3 regions of the Pseudoalteromonas sp. S3776 genome follow, and region 3 is predicted to be linked to each of the others. Evidence: predicted binding sites of a transcription regulator. Region 3 holds the regulator's gene; each other region holds the start of a gene.
The links. The regulator MetJ, encoded in region 3, represses methionine synthesis genes. The targets are predictions, from matches to a motif close to TAGACGTCTAGACGTCTA.
Positions count from the first base shown of each region.

Region 1: a site for MetJ is predicted at 1,805-1,822, ahead of metK (methionine adenosyltransferase). Genes of this name have one in related genera too.
Region 2: a site for MetJ is predicted at 2,247-2,264, ahead of CWC16_RS14345 (methylenetetrahydrofolate reductase). Genes of this name have one in related genera too.

Region 1 is NZ_PNCU01000038.1:58,948-63,243, reverse strand. It holds gene tkt (transketolase) at 1-1,619, opposite strand, end outside; gene metK (methionine adenosyltransferase) at 1,924-3,075, shown strand; gene CWC16_RS14480 (hypothetical protein) at 3,223-3,765, shown strand; gene CWC16_RS14475 (5-formyltetrahydrofolate cyclo-ligase) at 3,785-4,296, shown strand, end outside.
Region 2 is NZ_PNCU01000038.1:24,985-29,280, reverse strand. It holds gene CWC16_RS14350 (M16 family metallopeptidase) at 1-2,048, opposite strand, end outside; gene CWC16_RS14345 (methylenetetrahydrofolate reductase) at 2,308-3,264, shown strand; gene CWC16_RS14340 (sensor domain-containing diguanylate cyclase) at 3,341-4,296, opposite strand, start outside.
Region 3 is NZ_PNCU01000033.1:28,937-33,232, forward strand. It holds gene CWC16_RS13690 (malic enzyme-like NAD(P)-binding protein) at 464-1,705, shown strand; gene metJ (met regulon transcriptional regulator MetJ) at 1,766-2,086, opposite strand; gene metB (cystathionine gamma-synthase) at 2,355-3,602, shown strand; gene metL (bifunctional aspartate kinase/homoserine dehydrogenase II) at 3,609-4,296, shown strand, end outside.

The DNA of each region.
Region 1 (4,296 bases), on a different contig from region 3:
CCCTTTTTAACATCTGCTAATTGTTGAGCGTCACGCGATTGTTGCTCAAGGCCTTGGCGAGTAAAGATAAGTGATGTAGGGCCATCTTTACGCTCAATAGCTTGTTGCCATGCAATTGCCGACTCAACTTGGTCACACGGGCGCCAGTTGTATAAGTTTGGCGTTAAACGCATGCTAGCAATTTGCTCTACCGGTTGGTGAGTTGGACCGTCTTCACCTAAACCGATTGAATCATGTGTGTATACAAAAATGCTTGGTTGCTTCATTAGTGCAGCCATACGTACAGCGTTACGCGCATATTCCATAAACATTAAGAAAGTAGCACCGTAAGGAATAAAGCCTTTGTGAAGGGCAATACCGTTCATAATTGCCGACATACCAAACTCACGTACACCGTAATAAACGTAGTTACCACTTGCATCGTCTGCAGTTAATCCTTTAGAGCCATCCCAAATTGTTAAGTTTGAGCCAGCTAAGTCGGCTGAGCCACCCATGAATTCTGGTAAAATTGGGCCAAAGGCGTTTAATGCATTTTGTGATGCTTTACGCGATGCTGGATTTGCAGGGTTTGCTTGTAACTGCTCTATGTACTCTTGTGATTTTTGTGCCCAATCAGCAGGTAAATCGCCAGCTGTACGACGTTTAAATTCTGCTGCTAGCTCTGGGTACGCATCTGCGTACGCTGCAAACTTTTCGTCCCAGCTTGATTCAAGTTCTTGCCCTTTAGCTTTTCCATCCCACTGTGCGTAAATATCTTCAGGAATTTCAAATGCCTCGCCAGTCCAACCTAAAAATTCGCGAGATGCTGTAATTTCGTCATCACCTAAAGGTGCGCCGTGACAATCGTGGCTACCCGACTTGTTAGGCGAGCCATAACCAATCACTGTTTTACAACAAATAAGCGTTGGTTTATCGGTAACACTTTTAGCTTCAGCTATTGCAGCACTGATTGCGTCGCTATCGTGGCCATCTACGCCACTAATTACGTGCCAGCCATACGCTTTAAAACGTGCTGGTGTATCGTCGCTAAACCAACCTTCTACTTCACCATCGATTGAAATGCCATTGTCATCCCAAAAAGCAACTAACTTGCCTAGGCCTAAGGTGCCCGCAAGTGAACATGCTTCATGAGAAATACCTTCCATTAAACAACCATCACCCATAAATGCATAGGTGTAATGATCAACAATGTCGTGACCTTCACGGTTAAATTGTGCAGCCAATGCTTTTTCAGCAAGTGCCATACCAACCGCGTTTGTGATCCCCTGACCTAATGGGCCCGTAGTGGTTTCGATACCTGGCGCGTAACCGTACTCTGGGTGGCCAGGTGTTTTTGAATGCATTTGACGGAAGTTTTTAATTTCATCAATTGGTAAGTCGTAACCACTTAGGTGCAGCAGAGAATAAATAAGCATTGAACCGTGGCCGTTTGAAAGAATAAATCTGTCACGGTCAGCCCACTCTGGATTAGTTGGATTATGCTTTAGATAATCGCGCCATAATACTTCTGCGATATCGGCCATGCCCATAGGGGCTCCAGGGTGACCAGATTTGGCCTTTTGTACTGCGTCCATTGACAAGACGCGAATAGCATTTGCAAGTTCTTTGCGAGATGGCATGAATTCTCCTACCTTTATGTGTATTTGCGCGGGTACTAATGTGCTCGTTTATACCCTTAAGTAACTTAAGAGCTGTTATAGCAACCATTCTTACTTAATGTGGGTGCTGTGTGCAATTAAAAACCCCATAAAAATGGGCTATTATGAATATTTTTTAAGACCAAAAAGTGATTACTCATTTTATTTAGACGTCTAGGCGTAAAAACACTATGCAAGCAGTTTCGTTTTAGATAAAATACGCCCCTTAATTTTTTAGCGCTAATACCGACGTTTGTGAAGCGCAATATTTGTGAGCAGAAATACAATGGCAAAACATTTATTTACTTCTGAATCTGTTTCTGAAGGTCATCCGGATAAAATCGCCGATCAAATCTCTGATGCGGTACTTGATGCTATCCTAGAGCAAGACTCTCATGCCCGTGTTGCGTGCGAAACTTACGTAAAAACCGGTATGGTTATGGTTGGTGGTGAAATCACGACTAGCGCATGGGTTGATATTGAAGAAATCACACGTAAAACAGTACGTGAAATTGGCTACACGCATTCAGACATGGGTTTCGATGCAGACTCGTGTGCTATTTTAAACACTATTGGTAAGCAGTCTCCTGATATTAACCAAGGTGTTGACCGTACTAGCCCAGAAGAACAAGGTGCTGGCGACCAAGGCCTAATGTTTGGTTACGCATGTAACGAAACAGAAGTACTGATGCCTGCGCCAATTACTTACTCACACCGTTTAGTACAGCGCCAAGCCCAAGTACGTAAAAGCGGCGAGCTTAATTGGTTACGCCCAGATGCAAAATCGCAAGTAACGTTTGCATACGAAAACGGCAAGCCAGTAGGTATTGATGCAGTTGTACTTTCTACTCAGCACGCTGAAGAAATCTCGCAAAATGATTTAGTAGAAGCCGTGATGGAAACCATTATTAAGCCGGTACTTCCTGCCGAGCTTATTACAAGCGCGACTAAATTTTTCATTAACCCAACGGGTCGTTTTGTAATTGGCGGACCTATGGGCGACTGTGGTTTAACAGGTCGTAAAATCATTGTAGATACATACGGTGGTATGGCACGTCACGGTGGTGGTGCTTTCTCTGGTAAAGATCCATCAAAAGTTGACCGTTCAGCAGCATATGCTGCACGCTACGTAGCTAAAAACGTAGTGGCTGCAGGCCTTGCTGATAAGTGTGAGCTGCAAGTATCTTACGCAATTGGTGTTGCAGAGCCTACCTCTATCAGCGTTGAAACCTTTGGTACAAGCAAGCTTGAAGAAGGTCGCTTAATCGAGCTTATTCGCGAGCACTTTGACCTACGCCCTTATGGCTTAATTCAAATGCTTGATTTAGAGCGCCCAATTTACCAACCAACAGCGGCATACGGTCACTTTGGTCGTGACGAATTCCCATGGGAACGTACAGATAAAGCAGACGCACTTCGCGCAGCTGCAGGCCTTTAAGCCAAAACACATTAATTAAAAACGGCCCTTTTAAGGGCCGTTTTTATATCTAAAACAAAAGTTAATAATGAGTTTTAGCGAGCCCTCGAATTACTTGCTGTTTTAGGTATATACTCTTTGCATAATAAAAGCTTAAGGGATAAGTAAATGGCCAATAATTTTCGCGTTATGTTTGTAGGGCTAGCTGAGGGCACTGAAACTAAAACTGCCTGCGTTAATTTAGCAAATAAACTAAAAACGTCTGAAGATAAAGTAACACAGTTTTTTAACGGCAAGACACTCTTTGCACCAAGCAATAAAGACAAAGCCCTAAAGCAAGCCAAATTACTCGCAAGTTTAGGCATTAAAAGTAAGTTACAAGCCACAGGTGAGCAGCCTCCTCAAAACCCTAGTGCAGCTAGTCAGCGTGATGAACGGATTTTTGATGCCCTCGATTACATAACAAGCAGCCTGATCCGCCTAGAAGAAAAGCTAGAAGAGCTAGAACAAAGGCTTCCAACCAATGAGCTAAAAAGCCCTGCAGACGAAAGCGATGAGTGGCAAGAAGATGATCTAATGCTTGACGAGCAACTTGATGAACCTGTTAAAGCGCGTAGCAATATTTTGTTATATTCACTGATTGCCACCGCCGTTTTACTACTAATTGTGCTTGCTGTTTACTTAGCTTTTCCTGATTTAGTGTCTATTTAATCGAAGGTGCGTAATTACAATGAGCAATAAACGTACACACATACGCCAATCTATTCGCCAATTACGCAATAATTTATCAAAAAAGCAGCAAGAAAAAGCCGCTGCACAGCTAAAGTTGAATTTTACTCAACAGCTAAATAGCGAGAAAACAGCCTCGAAAAAACAGATAGCCATTTACTTTAGTAACGATGGAGAATTAGATACATCGTTGTTAATTAACGAGTTATGGCGACAAGACCATACTCTTTACTTACCCGTTATACACCCGTTTAATGGGGCTACGTTGCTATTTCAACGCTATGAAAAAAACTCACCCATGAGGGCAAATCGCTATGGTATCTTGGAGCCTAAGCTGAACTGCTCTCAAATATGCCCATTAACTGATTTAGATTACTTACTGATGCCACTTGTTGCATTTGATAATCAAGGTAACCGATTAGGAATGGGGGGTGGATTTTACGATAAAACACTGGCGCAATTACACGCATACAATTGGCAAAAACCGCAACTTATTGGCCTAGCACACAGCTG
Region 2 (4,296 bases), on a different contig from region 3:
GCTAAATCACTCATAATATTTGCTTTAAGTGCTTTTGGCACAGCGCCAATTAAACCCAGTGTTAGTTTAGATTGGGTAAGCTCTGTGTTGTAAAATGCTTTTACATCATCAAGCGTTAGTGCTTCTAAATCCGAAATATCGCCGTAGTTGTAGCTTTCGTATGGGTGGCCTTTATAAAGCGTGCTGTAGAGTACTTCTTTACCAAGCTCTTCGTCGTTAGAGGCTTTTAAGCCCGATTTAATACCGTCGATCATTTCTTTTTTAAGGCGTTTAAAGTCATCGTCTCTAAAACCTGGGTTAAGCAGTTGCTCGCTTATAATTGCATACCATGTTTCAGCATTGTCTTTATGTATACGCCCTTGGAACGACAGCATTTCTTTATCTATTTGATAACCGAAACTACCCGCAAGCGGGTAAAGCGCTTTTTGTATCTCTTTGTAACTCGTACTTTGCGAGCCACCTTGAGCAAGCATAGCGGCTGTAAGCGCAGCAACCCCTTTTTTACCTTTAGGGTCTGCGGCAGCCCCTGTATTGAATAAAAAGTTTACATCAATCAGTGGCGAGCTATTGGTTTTATCAAGTACTTTAAATACTGGTGCTTCAGGGGCTTTATCAAGTTTTGCGACTAACGCGTTTAAGCTTGTTTCTTGCTCAAACCCAGGGGCTTTATCAAGTGCCGACATAGTTACGGTTGTACGCGTGTCATCTACAAAGTATTTATTAGCCACGGCTTTAATATCTTGTGCTGTGATGTTGTCGGCCGATTTATAAAGCTGGTTAATTACCTCTGGATCGCGCTCAAAATGCATGTATCTTGCAAGGGTTGACGCAATTGCTTGTGATGAATCTAAGCCGTTAATAAAGCTGTATTTAAGGTTTGATTTTAAATCATTTAGTTTTTGCTCATCAACAAGCACGGTACGTGCTTTTGCGTAAGTGCGATTAATAGCATCGCGTGCTTTTGCTAAATCATCTTCATTTTCTACTTTTACAAATACATGCAATAAACCAGGATCTTTTGTCTCTGGATTGTAGGTAAACATTTGACTCGCTATTTGTTTTTCAACAACCAATTCTTGGTATAAATCTGAGTTATTTGAAAAATAAAGTTGTGAGATTAAATCAAGCGCGGCTCTATCTTTTTTTGCAGGCTCCCAGGCCGCACCTTTGTAAGATACAAGCAACCAATGACCAGGCAGACCTTCGTTTTTCTCATGTACATATTTAGGCGCTTGTTGTGCAGGCTCGGCTTTTATATCAGCAACGTAATTGCCTTTTTTCCAGCCACCCCAATGTTTTTTCACCATAGCCATGGTGGCTTTAGGGTCTACATCGCCGACAATTACTAGCGATACATATTCTGGCTTATAAAACTTATCAAAAAATTCTTTACCGTACGCCATTTGATCTGGCATGGCTTCAATATCTTCAAAAAAGCCCATGGTGGTATGTTTATAGGTGTGTGTATCAAACGCTTCTTCGCGAACTGCGCTCAATAACTTACGAATTGGGCTGGCGTTATTTTTTAAATACTCCCCTTTAACCGTTAGCGCTTCGGTTCTAAATTGCTCTTCGGTGTAGGTTAAGTTTTGAAAAATATCGGCTTCAATTTCAAGTACTTTATCAAGGTGCTGCTTTGAAAAGTTTAAATGGTAGTTTGTGTAATCATTAGTGGTGTAAGCACGGTTATCTACCCCTGCATTTTTAAAAATGGCAGTGTATTCGTCTTGCGGGAATTTTTTAGAGCCTTTAAACATCATGTGCTCAAAAAAGTGAGCAAACCCGGTTTTACCTTCTTTTACTTCATTTCGTGAACCAACCGATACCGGAATTTGCAGCGACACGACATCGGGGTAATCGGTTTTAACAACCATTACACGTAAGCCGTTATCAAGCTCTTCGATTAAGTACTCTTGCGAAAATACACGCTCATCAGCGGCTGTTGTTTGCTGTTGCTGTGCTGCTTGGGTGTTTTCGCTTTGCTGTGTTGCGCAGCCTGTTAGTGCCAGCGATACCGCTAAGCTTGTTGCTAGTAATTTAAATTTCATTGTTGTCCCTTTTTAAATTGAGCAAATTTGTTATTAGATTTAATGCTAATTCATAGTTGATTATGCCCTAAAGGAAATGATTGTAAGAGCTTTGCGACGGTTTTAATGTAAACAACTGTGTCAATTCCCTATTTTAAAAACACTTAAGCATGAAAAATACTCAAGTTAATTGAAAAACTTTCACCAAATAAATCTATCTAGACGTCTAAATGGCTGCTATATTAAATTACATACATTGGACTAAGCTGGAATGAGGATTATGGCTTTATCACTACAAGAAAAAATAGAAGACACCAATCAAGGTGTTTATCTTATTGGTACTACCCCGCCTAAAATTGGTACTGATAAAGTGCAACTAAAAATCATTGCAGAAAAACTACTTGCTCGCTTACACGAAATTGAATACGACGGCGTAATAATTTACGACATTCAAGATGAAAGTAGCCGTACAGATAAAGCACGCCCATTCCCGTTTAAACAAACGGTTGATCCGCGTGAATACAGCCACTTACTACGTAATTTATCTGCTCCTGATGTTATTACTTACAAAAGTGTGGCACAGCGTGGTGTAGAAGAGTTTAAAGGCTGGTTGGATGAAACCAAAAGCGACTACGATTTAAAAAATGTGGTTTTAGTGGGTAGCCCTTCATCGGTGGGTGATATAAAACTAAGCTTGCCCAATGCCTATAAAACGCTTGCAGAGCAAAGTGATGACTTCTTTTTAGGGGGCGTTACCATAGCAGAGCGCCATGCAAGTAAGCGAAATGAGCACGAGCGCCTTATAGAAAAAACAGCACAAGGGTGTCAGTTTTTTATATCGCAAGCGGTTTACGACGCACAAGCAACGATAGAGCTAATCACTAGTTATGCGCGTACCTGTAAAGCGCAAGGTATTACACCAAAACGAATTATTTTAACGTTTACCCCGTGCGGTGGCGATAAAACCTTAGAGTTTATGAAATGGTTGGGTATCTCAGTGCCAGAGGCCACTAAATGGCGCATGCTTGATGCAGAGAACACCTTAAGTGAATCGGTACGTATTTGCCGAGAAAACCTCGACCTAATACTTAAAAGCTGTGCGCATCTTGATGTGCCACTGGGCTTAAATATTGAAAGCTTAACAAACCGTAAAGAAGAAATTGACGCATCAATAAACTTATACCGTTTATTAAAAGCCACGATGGAATTAAACTTAGCCGAAAAACAAATCGCTTAGAGCCTCATTCTCCCCGTTTATAGCAAGCCTAATGGCTTGCTTTTTGTTGCTATGTTTAAGTGTATTGCTTTTATTATTATGCTTTTTTAGCCAATTTATACGCTTGTTTATTTTTATACATTTGGTGATCGGCCAAATTTAATAACGTATCAAAAGGTTGCTTTTGTTTATTAGTAAAACTTTCGCCTATGCTAAGTGTCAACGCGCATACGTTGTTTTCTAATAGTGCGTTTGTATACTCAATTTTTATTTTATCAATAATATGGCTAAGCTTACTTCTATCACTGATTTGCATTACAGCTACAAATTCATCGCCCCCTAAACGCCCTACTATATCAGCCTCTCTTAAATGTGTTTTTAAGGTATTTGCTAAGAGGATTAACGCTTGGTCGCCTATTTCATGGCCATAAGTGTCGTTTAGTTTTTTAAAGTCATTTATATCAATAAACAAGCAACACACATCAAAACCTAAACGCAGCGCTAAATTAAGTTTGTGTTGGGCAAGTAAGCTAAGTGCACGGCGATTATAAATATTGGTAAGCGGGTCAAGCATGGCTATTTCGCGCATTTGCTCAAAGCTATAAATAAGGGCTAAATCGTCTTCAATTAAATCACGAAGCTGCTCTATTAGCTCAAAATATTCATCGGTGTAACTGGTTTTTTTTGAATCTTTTAAACACAAGGTGCCAAATACTTCACCTTCAGGCCAGTGAATTGGCAAGCCTAGGTAGGATTCAACGCCCTCTTCAATCACCTCGGGCATGGTATTCCACTGCGTATCGTTGCGGGTATCGCTAACATACAAAGTGTTGTTGTTTTCGGCTACATATTTACAAAATAAGGGCGTTTCTGGAGGGAGTATAGGGTTGGTTTCAAAGTGTGAGCCGCCTTCATTTGCTCTAATAACTACGCGATAGCCTTTACTAGTAGCCTGAACTATATAGCCGGAAGGAGCCGAAAAAAGCCCCGTAATCAGATCAATGGTTTTTTGCCATTTATGTAATGATATTTGGCCATCGATACCAGAAAATG
Region 3 (4,296 bases):
CCTTTTGGGGTAGAAAACTACCAATTATTACCATATCCCCACTGCATAACTATTTCCTGTTCTTATTCTGAATATGCATAAAGCTTTGCAGACAAACAGACAATTCTTCTCTATATTTTTTATACGTTAATTTTTAACCAAGTTGCTAAAAGCGCTAATCGTGGCGATATTTGTTTTTAACAGTGATTAACGCGCCATAATGGTGCAGTTTGATAAACTAATATCATGCAAAATACCAAAAATATTGTTTAGGTAAAATGAACCTCAAAAAGCACTTTTTGAATGAATTTTTATTTGTTTAATGTTGATAACTTTTAGCGAAGTTGCTGATAAATCACTTAAAATTAACGGATATAGCATATAACAGGATAGACCTGATATTGCTTGGAATTTAAAATTAATAAGAGTATCTTAGCGCCATACTCCCTCTCACTTAACTTAAATTGCAGGATACCATCGCGTTATGTCAGATTTTCGTGAACAAGCATTACATTACCATTCTCACCCCGTTCCAGGCAAAATCAGCATTGAGCTAACAAAACCAGCTGAAACGGTGCAAGATTTAGCATTAGCCTATAGCCCAGGTGTAGCAGAGCCTGTGCGAGAAATTGCAGCAGATCCAGCCAATGCGTATAAATACACCGGTAAAGGGAATATGGTTGCAGTTATCAGTAATGGTACGGCAATTTTAGGTTTAGGTAATTTAGGGCCACTAGCCTCTAAGCCTGTTATGGAAGGTAAGGCGCTCTTATTTAAGCGTTTTGCCGGCCTTGACTCTATTGATATTGAAGTTAAGCATCGCACCACCGAAGATTTTATAAATACAGTGGCCAACATTGCAGACACGTTTGGTGGTATTAACTTAGAAGATATTAAAGCGCCAGAGTGTTTTGAAATTGAAAAAGCGCTTATTGAACGCTGCAGTATTCCGGTTTTTCATGATGACCAACACGGTACCGCTATTGTAACTGCAGCAGGGATGCTTAACGCATTAGAAGTGCAAGGCAAATCAATAGAAGATGCCATTATTGTATGCTTAGGTGCCGGTGCTGCAGCAGTTGCGTGTATGGAGCTGTTAATTAAGTGTGGAGCATTGCGCGAACATATTTATATGCTAGACCGCAAAGGGGTTATTCATACTCGTCGTGATGACTTAAATGAATACAAACAGCTTTTTGCTAACAATACAGATAAGCGCACGCTGCAAGATGTAATTGCTGATGCAGATGTATTTGTAGGTGTATCGGGTCCTAATTTGCTAGCACCTGAAGACCTAAAGTTAATGGCCGATAAGCCAGTGGTATTTGCATGTTCAAACCCAGATCCTGAAATTGCACCTGAGCTTGCGCACAGTGCGCGTAAAGACTTAATTATGGCCACAGGGCGTTCTGATTTTCCTAACCAAGTTAATAATGTTTTATGTTTCCCGTTTATTTTCCGTGGTGCTTTAGATGTGCGTGCAAGCGCAATTAACGATGAAATGAAAATAGCAGCTGTTGAAGCTATTCGTAGTATTGCTAAAGAGCCAGTGCCTGAGCAAGTATTAACAGCGGCGGGTGTAGAAAAGCTCGAATTTGGTGCAGATTACATTATTCCTAAGCCGATGGACCCGCGTTTATTACCACGTATAGCCAAGGCGGTTGCGATGGCGGCTGTTGAATCGGGCGTGGCACAAATCGACTTGCCTGAAAATTACATGGCGTAATATATAGCGCTTAAACAAAAAACCTCAGCATGCTGAGGTTTTTTTGTTTAAAAAGACGTTTTATTCTTCGTCTAAAATAGGCACTTCTAAACCCATTTCTTGCATTATTTTTTTAACTTCTTCAGGTACTTTTTCTGCGTTGTCTTTACGTAGGTCATCATCATTAGGTAATGGTTGGCCTGTAAATGCATGCAAAAACGCTTCGCATAGTAACTCGCTATTTGTTGCATGACGCAGGTTGTTTATTTGACGACGTGTACGCTCATCAGTTAATACTTTTAATACATTTAGCGGGATCGAAACGGTGATCTTTTTAACTTGCTCTGATTTTTTCCCGTGTTCTGCGTATGGGTGAATATACTCACCATTCCATTTAGCCATAAGATGTATCGTTGCCTCAGATTATTAATTTCTCACACGGCGTAAAAAGCGTGTAAATATGCGTGAAATTCTATCGTTTTAAAAAAGATAGTCAAATAATAGATAGCAATCTATCTTAATAAGCTGGCTGTAACGGCAAATAAAGATTTATGAGGGCTTTACACGTATATTATTTTTAGCCATCTAGAGCTTTAAAAGCTTTGACTTATTATAATGGATAACTTACTCTTTTAGACGTCTAAACATCCAAATTAATCAGGTGACGAATATGAGCGAAAAAAACAAAGCAACCATTGCTGTACGAAATGGGGTTGATGCCGATAAACATCATGGCGCCGTTGTACCGCCAATTTATTTATCGACGACATATTCGTTTGCCGATTTTGATACTAAGCGCGCATATGACTATGGGCGCAGTGGCAATCCTAATCGCGATATTTTAGCTGAAACGCTAGCAGAGCTTGAAGGTGGCGCGCGGGGAATTATTACTGCTACGGGCATGGCTGCGGTGCATTTAGCCACACAGTTATTAAATAACGATGATACCTTGGTTATCCCTCACGATTGTTATGGCGGCAGCTACCGTTTATTTACGTCGTTAGAAAAACGCGGCTTGCTTAAACTTAAAGTACTAGATTTAACTAACTCAGAAAACCTAGAACAAATTTTAACCATTAAACCTAAATTAATTTGGATAGAAACACCCAGTAACCCTGTGCTGCGCCTAACGGATATGAAAGCCGTGACGGATATAGCAAAACAGTGCGGTGCATTAGTGGCTGCCGATAACACCTTTTTATCTCCGGCATTACAAAATCCAATTAAGTTTGGCGTAGATATTGTGGTGCACTCAACCACTAAATATATCAACGGCCATTCTGATGTTGTAGGCGGTGCAGTTGTTGCTGCAACACAAGAGCTTGGTGATGAGCTTGCTTGGTGGGCCAATAACATTGGCATTACCGGCGCTCCATTTGATAGCTATTTAACGTTACGTGGTTTACGTACTTTAAATGTGCGCTTAAGGCAGCACCAAGAAAATGCTCTGGCGATTGCTAAATACCTTGAAAGCTCTGAGTATGTTAGCCAAGTTTACTACCCTGGCCTTGAATCGCACCCTCAACATACGCTTGCTAAAGCCCAACAACTTGGCTTTGGTGGCATGGTTAGCTTTGATATTAAGGGGGATGTGGATGATGCTGCGGCGTTTTTAACAAGCCTTAAAGAGTTTAGCTTAGCTGAATCGCTAGGTGGGGTTGAGAGTTTAATTTGTCACCCTGCGACCATGACTCATGCAGGTATGGAGCCAAAAGCGCGTCTAGAAGCGGGAGTGGGCGATACGTTAATTCGTATTTCGGTCGGTATTGAAGATGTAGAAGATCTATTAGCTGATTTTGAGCGTGTTTTTAACTTAGTTAAACCTGGACAAAATAAAAATGTAGGGCGCGTTGGTAAAGCCGCAGGCAATGCCAATGGTGATGTAAAGCAGCAGGCTGCCCATCCAGCTTTGTGGTGATTGAGTATGGTAAATAGTGTACATAAGTTTGGTGGCTCGAGCTTAAGTTCGAGCGAGCGCTATCAAAGTGTGGCAAAAATTATTATTGCTCACACACAGCCAGGCGACTGCGTGGTTGTATCTGCTGCGGGTAAAACCACTGATACCTTGGTTTCGCTGTGGCAAAGTTATCAACAACAAGATAAGCAAGCCGTTGCTGATATTTTACTGCAATTGAGTAACCACCAAACAGCATTAATTGAAGCGTTATTAAAAGCCGATGCTAAACACGCAGCTTTAGCTGTGTTAGCGCAAGAGCTAAGTGATGTGGCAGAGCAAGCCAACGAGCAGCAGTTGCAAGAGGCGGCGCTACTGGCGCATGGCGAACTGTGGTCTGCGCGGTTATTGGCGGCCTATTTAACGCAATTAAACATTCAAGCGTGTGCTCATGATGCTAGAGCGCTGTTTAGTGTAACAAGCGGGGAGCTTTTGCATGCGAAAAACAAGCAGCAATGCAGCCAAGTTATTGAAGCAAATAAAATTAACGTAGTAACAGGGTTTATCGCAGCAAGTGCTGATGGCGAAACAGTTACGCTTGGGCGTAATGGCAGTGACTACAGCGCCACTTTATTAGCCAATTATTGCGACGCACACAATGTATGTATTTGGACTGATACACCTGGCGTGTTTAGTGCAGATCCCCGTAAAGTTGAAA